DNA from 2 places in the Ruegeria sp. BHSA191 genome. Region 1 is predicted to be linked to the other one. Evidence: riboswitches for the same ligand, from Rfam matches in the RefSeq annotation. Region 1 holds a riboswitch; the other holds the start of a gene.
What was found. Region 1 has a riboswitch for cobalamin ahead of AC2FNS_RS02010 (hypothetical protein). Riboswitches for the same ligand answer to the same signal wherever they lie in the genome.

Region 1 (3,388 bases):
ACCCCGGATGGCAGGTCGGACCCGAACCCAAGCATCCGCCCCGGCAGATAGCCCAGCAGACGCACCAGAGGCGGCACATGACCATACCAGAACAGGCTCGCCAACCCTTTGTAGGGCCAGGGATGATCGGCCAGGGTCACCAGCCCCGAACACACGCAAATCATCCGGTCGATCCGGTCGATCCCGGGCTGAAGCGGCCCCAGCATCCCGCCAACCGAATGACCGATGACCCAAAGCTTGGCATCGGGATAGCGCCGCCGCATCTCGGCCTGCGCCGCCGGCATGTCCTTCAGCGCCCAACCGGCCATAGTGGCATCCGAGTCTTTCAGGCGCCGTTTCAGAGATGTCCCGAAATCGCGATAGTCATAGGTCAGGCAGGCCATGCCCCGTTCAGCGGCCAGCCACCGCGCGAAATGCTGGTAGTAGTCCCGCGGCACGCCGGTTGCCCCGTTCAGTACGACAGCGATTTCCGGCCTGGCCATCGGTGCATAGAGCCGCGCCGACAGGTTTGCCTCGCTCGCCGAAAACTCGAAATCCTCGACTTTCACGGTCTGCTGCGAATCCAACATCCATGCCTCCAAGCGCTCTGGACCGATTGGTCTAATCATTGCATCTGGACCGATCGGTCCAGCCCTGTCAAGATGCGTGCAAGATGACCCGACGTCCGCAAAACACCCGCGATCGCCTGACCCAGACCGCCGCCCGGCTGTTCCAGCGCTCGGGCTACAACGGTGTCGGCCTGACCGAGATCCTGACCGAGGCCCGGGCGCCCAAAGGCTCGCTGTACCACCATTTTCCAAAGGGAAAGCAGGATCTTGCCCTCGCTGCGGCCAGCTGGGCTTCGGACGGGATGCGCGACATGATCGCGGCGGCGTTCAACGACGCGCAGGATTTCCGCGCAGGGGTCACCACCCTTTGCCACAAGATCGCGAAACTGTTCGACACCTCGCCGCAATGGGAGACCTGCCCGATCGCCGCCACCCTGTTCGAAAGCCCCGACAACCGGGCCTTCCGCGACCATGCCGACCGGCTGTACGAAAGCTGGATCGACGAGGTGCGCGGCCACGCGGAACGGTTCGGCGTCGCGCATCCTGACATGGCGGCCGACACCCTGTTCATCATGATGCAGGGCGGCTGGCAACTGGCGCGCGCGCGTCGGGATTCGAATGTGCTGCGCCGGTTGCCCGAGCATGTCCCGTGGGACCGGTTCCAGCCGCGCGACTGAATGCGGCTTGACTCGGCCCGACCCTGACCGCTAGCGATTGGGTGATGGTTCCCGCGCCTTCAGCCGGGATGAAAAGGGAACACGGTGCGGCCCCCCCCGGGACAATCGGAACGGGCCAATGCCGGGACTGCCCCCGCAACTGTAGGCGGAGAGCGATGCCGAGATACCACTGACCGCAAGGTTGGGAAGGTCGGCAAAGCAACGACCCGCAAGTCAGGAGACCTGCCATCAAACGTGAAACCGAAACTCGGACGGGGTGTCCGGGCAGGGTCTGGCCGTGAAATCGGCTGTCCGCCCCGGTCCGCCCCGCCCAGCGCGCGGAGGGCGCATCATGATCTGGAAGACCAACACGCACGAATTTTCCGCAACCGTCTGCCAACGCACGGGCAGTACCTGCCCGGCGCTGACGCATCTGGCCCGGTCGGTCGCGCAGGCGGTCGCGGCGGCCGACGCGGCAACCTCGCCCGATTTCCGGGTGGAAGGCAGCAGCGAACTGACCCATTGCACGCCGGGCTGCATGGCCCGCTTTGACGCTCGCGCCGACCTGATCCGGGTGTATTGCGGCGCACGCGAAGGGGCAGATACGCAAAGCTTGGACGCCTATGCCGACCTGATGTTCAATGATCAGGCCGATGCCTGCCTCGCGCAGGGGCTGGACACGTCACCCTGCGCGATGCTGCAGGCGGTCGCGCTGGATCCCACCACCCTGGCGGAACACGCCTTGCCGGCAGTCATCTGACGGTCAGTCCGGGGTAGCAACCCGAGCCGGCGCCACGGCCCAGAGCAACTGCGCCTCGGTTTCCACGGCGCAGGGGCGAACGGCCCGCAGGCGTTTGAGCGCCGGTTCCGGGGCTTCGCCACATTCGATCATCAGGCGCAGAAAGGCCATGCCGGATCGTCCACAGCCCCCCCGGCAATGCACCAGAACTCGCCCGCCGCCGCTCAGCGCATGGCGGGCGGCGGCGCTGACTGGCGGCCACTGGCCGTCAAAGTCATCCCCCGGCGCCGAAAAATCGGCGACCGGCATATGCGCCCAGCGGCTAGCACGCCCTTGGATGTCCGATCCGAAATCTCCCGCCCCCACGGCGACCATCTCGGCCAGGGTCGTCATCGAGATCACAAGACCCGGCGCCCAGCCCCCGATCAGGTCCAGGTCGCCGCGGTAGTCGCCGCCTCCGCCGGGTATCGAGGTCAGGGCAAGCGAACCGCCCCCGACCTGCAGGGCATGAACAACCAGATTGGACATCGAAACCACCCCTCGGGAAACGCATCACTGAAACTATTGGTCCAGTATGGCCCAACCAGCGCCACCGCCAAAGCGAAAAACCTGCACCGGCGCTGTGGACGCGGGGCACCGGGAACTCTACCCTGCATCGTCAGTACGAATCCGTCAGAGCAGACATGACCACACAGTCCAGCCCCGCCTATCAGGTTCTCGCCCGAAAATACCGCCCGGAAACCTTTGCCGACCTGGTCGGTCAGGATGCCATGGTGCGCACGCTGAAAAACGCGTTCGAGGCGGATCGGATCGCGCAGGCCTTCATCATGACCGGCATCCGTGGCACCGGCAAGACAACCACGGCCCGGATCATCGCCAAGGGCATGAACTGTATCGGCCCCGACGGCAATGGCGGACCAACGACCGAACCCTGCGGCCAGTGCGAGCATTGCGTGGCCATCATGGAAGGTCGCCATGTGGACGTGCTGGAAATGGACGCCGCCAGCCGCACCGGCGTGAACGACATCCGCGAGATCATCGACAGCGTGCGCTATCGCGCCGCCAGCGCGCGGTACAAGATCTATATCATCGACGAAGTCCACATGCTGTCGACCAGCGCCTTCAACGCGCTGCTGAAAACGCTGGAAGAGCCACCCGGGCATGTGAAGTTCATCTTTGCCACGACAGAGATCCGCAAGGTTCCGGTCACCGTGCTGTCGCGCTGCCAACGGTTCGACCTGCGTCGGATCGAGCCCGAAGTGATGATCGGCCTGCTGCGCAAGATCGCCACCGCCGAGGGCGCGGAAATCTCGGATGACGCGCTGGCCTTGATCACCCGCGCCGCCGAAGGCTCGGCCCGGGATGCGACCTCGCTGCTGGATCAGGCGATCAGCCATGGCGCCGGCGAAACCACCGCCGACCAGGTGCGCGCGATGCTGGGGCTG
Region 2 (3,388 bases), on a different contig from region 1:
GCCAGCCGCAACGAGGGCATCCGCCCCTCGGGCCCGCCGCCGCGATGCCAGCCGGCCGCGAAAGCACCCAGATCGCTATCCGAAAAGGACAACACCACCAGATCCGCCGGGCTCTGGCCCAGATCGGTCGGGGTCTCGGTTTCTTCGAGCCCGTGGCTTTCGCGGAAGACGACGTGCATTGGTGCTTACTCGGCGGCCTCGGTGACGCCTGTCAGGATGCCACGGATCGCGGATTCGTCGATGTCGTGATGCTCGGCGATGACCACAAGGCGCGAGCGGCGCTCTTCGTCCGGTTTCCACGGGCGGTCATACTGGTGCCGCACCCGCGCGCCGACCGCCTGGACCAGCAGACGCATCGGCTTGCCCTGAACGGCGGCATAGCCCTTGACCCGCAGGATGTTCAGCTCGTTCGCCAGACGTTCGATATTGGCGACCAACTGCGCCGGGTCGGTCTGTTCGGGCAGTTCGACCACGATGCTTTCGAAATCATCATGTTCGTGGTCGTCATGGCCATCGTGATGCGAGGGGCGGGCGTCCATGTCGTCCTCGGCCGCGGCGCCTAGCCCCAGCACCACGCGCACGTCTACCGCACCTTCGGCCACTTCGACCACGGGCAGGGGGCGGGGCGCCTCGGCGGCGATGATCTCGCGCGCTTTGGCCACGCCTTCGGGGCCGGCCAGGTCGGGCTTGGTCAGCAGGATGATGTCGGCGCACGAGATCTGGTCCTCGAACACCTCGGACAGGGGTGTTTCGTGGTCGATCGAGTCATCGGCCATGCGCTGGGCGTCCACCGCCGCGACATTCGGGGCAAAGCGGCCTGCGGCCACGGCCTCGGCATCGGCCAGGGCGATCACGCCGTCCACGGTGATCTTGGAACGGATATCGGGCCAGTCGAACGCCTTGAGCAGCGGTTTCGGCAGGGCCAGACCGCTGGTTTCGATCAGGATGTGATCGGGGCGCGGGTCCAGCGCCATCAGCGCCTCGATCGTGGGGATGAAGTCATCGGCCACGGTGCAGCAGATGCAACCATTGGCCAGTTCCATGATGTTTTCCGCCGGGCATTCGGGGATGGCGCAGCTCTTCAGGATTTCGCCATCGACACCCACATCGCCGAATTCGTTGACCACCACGGCCAGGCGCTTGCCCTGCGGGTTCTGCATCAGGTGGCGGATCAGCGTGGTCTTGCCCGAGCCGAGAAAGCCGGTGATGACGGTGACGGGAAGTTTTTCGAGGGTGCTCATGCTCAGGCTCCAATCGGGGGAATGCGGGCGGCGCAGTTCTTGCGGAAATGTTCGGGGCGGTCACGCCATCTCACAAGGCCATCTTCGGTGGCCAGGTACTTGGTGGCGCCTTCGACGATGATTTCGACATGGTCGGATTCGTTCAGGTTCTCATAGACGAAGGTCCAGCGAGACGGCCCGCCGCGCAAAACGATCGAGCAGCCCTGATCGCAGTTAGACAGGCATTCGACCGGCTTCAGGGTGATGCCTTCGGGCAGGTCGGCTGCGGCCAGCGCCTTGTGCAGCAGCGTGCCGGGGCGCTGGGCGTCATCCTCGATGGGCAGCCCGCGTCGGCAGGTGGTGCAGACCAGCAGTTCGACTGGTGAGGTCTCGGTCACGTCTCTCATCCCCCCTCAATTGGTTGTCGGGGGACGGGGTATGCGCGGGCCACGTTGCCGACATGGGCCCGACACCGGAACACCCCGTCCGGTTTGTCTTCGGGCGTTGGCAGGTCTCCCGGCTTGCGGATGTCAGAGCGGTGCTCTGTCGGATGTCCCGCCTTCCCGGCCTGCGGCCAGTGGCATTTGGGCACCCTCTCCGGTCACGGTCGCGGGGGCGGCTGCGTTTGACGGAAAACCGCTGACGCATTCCCTTTTCATCTGCTTGCACAGACACCAACGCAAGCGACATGCGGCACGGGCAGGGGGGTTGTCAAGCGCGCGGGGCCAAGTGCCTTGCCTCGGATCGAAAAAGCGACTTGCCAGGATCAATCCGCGGCATCGCTGGCCAGGCAGTCGCGCAGCCAGGCCAGGAACAACTGGGCAGGGATGGACGGAGGCGCCGCGCTGACGCTGCGGATCAGGTAATGCGACTGGGCAAAGGGAATCGCCGGCCCCGCAATCCGGATCGGCGCACCCTGGGCGATGGCGTTGCGCGCGAACCGCTCCAGAACGGTGGCGTAGCCCGCGCCGGCCATCACCAGTTGCAGCGCCGTGACGGTCGTATCCGCCGAATGGCGCGCGGGGCGGTCGGGCAGGTCGATGCCCGTGGCCTCGAAGTACCGCGCCCAGTTGTCCTCGTACCCCAGAATGTGGATCAACGGGCCGTTTTGCAGGTCTGGCGACGAGTCCTGCGCCCGGCAGACGGGCACCAGCCGTTCCGAGCACAGTCGGTCCGCCGCAACACCGGGCCAGTCGCCATAGCCCAGCCGGATTTCCACGTCTACATCCGCGGGCGCGGCCGAGTCGTTCCAGATATGTGACACCAGCCGCACCGGGATCTCGGGGTGCTGAGCGCTGAACGCGGGCAGCTCGGCCGCGATCCAGTAGGTCATCGTCGATATCGCCGCCCGGATGGTCAGCGCCTGCCGCGAGGCGGGGCCGAACAAGCTGTTGGTGGAAAGCGCGATATCCGACAGCGCCCGGCGCACGGTCAGCGCATAGGACTGGCCCAGCTCGGTCAGCGACAGGTGTCGCGCGTTGCGGGCAAAAAGCGGCTGCCCGAGGTCCGCCTCGAGTGAGCGGATATGCAGCGATACCGCCGTCTGGGTCAGGCCCAATTCTTGCGCGGCGGTGGTGAAATTCAGGTGGCGGGCGGCGGCCTCGAAGCTACGCAGCCACGCCGGATTGGGCAGGCGGTCCATTTAGCACCAAAATAATTTTTGTATAGATAGCTTTATTATTCGTTTCTTTTGTCGATGGGCAACGGAAATACTCGGGCCAACGAAAACGCGCCTGCGGGAGGGCAGAACATGAAGGTCGGGTTCATCGGTTTGGGCAATGTGGGGGGCAAGCTGTCGGGGTCGCTGCTGCGCAACGGTATCGACCTGACGGTGTACGACCTGAACCCCGATCTTGTGGCGGAATTCGCGGCCAAGGGGGCCAAGGCCGGCGAAAGCCCGGCCCAGATGATGCGCGATTGCGATGCGGTCATCACCTGCCTGCCGTCGCCCGCTGCCTCGGACGCGGTGATGCAGCAGATGCTGCCCGAGGTGAGCCAGGGCAAGATCTGGATGGAGATGTCCACCACCGATGAGGCCGAGGTCAAACGGCTTGGGGCCATGGTGATCGAACGCGGCGGCGCGGCGGTGGACTGCCCGGTTTCGGGCGGGTGCCACCGGGCGGCCACGGGCAATATCTCGATCTTCGCGGGCTGCGACCGGGCCACGT

Region 2: linked by a shared signal. The riboswitch ahead of AC2FNS_RS05885 (DUF1636 family protein) and the one ahead of AC2FNS_RS02010 (hypothetical protein) in region 1 are both predicted to bind cobalamin.

What each region holds. Positions count from the first base shown of each region.
Region 1 is NZ_JBXWSH010000002.1:23,573-26,960, forward strand. It holds gene AC2FNS_RS02000 (alpha/beta hydrolase family protein) at 1-569, opposite strand, end outside; gene AC2FNS_RS02005 (TetR/AcrR family transcriptional regulator) at 653-1,225, shown strand; cobalamin riboswitch at 1,254-1,469, shown strand; gene AC2FNS_RS02010 (hypothetical protein) at 1,557-1,964, shown strand; gene AC2FNS_RS02015 (protein-tyrosine phosphatase family protein) at 1,968-2,471, opposite strand; gene AC2FNS_RS02020 (DNA polymerase III subunit gamma/tau) at 2,627-3,388, shown strand, end outside.
Region 2 is NZ_JBXWSH010000004.1:116,534-119,921, forward strand. It holds gene cobN (cobaltochelatase subunit CobN) at 1-179, opposite strand, end outside; gene cobW (cobalamin biosynthesis protein CobW) at 186-1,241, opposite strand; gene AC2FNS_RS05885 (DUF1636 family protein) at 1,244-1,627, opposite strand; cobalamin riboswitch at 1,710-1,914, opposite strand; gene AC2FNS_RS05890 (LysR family transcriptional regulator) at 1,987-2,862, opposite strand; gene AC2FNS_RS05895 (NAD(P)-dependent oxidoreductase) at 2,971-3,388, shown strand, end outside.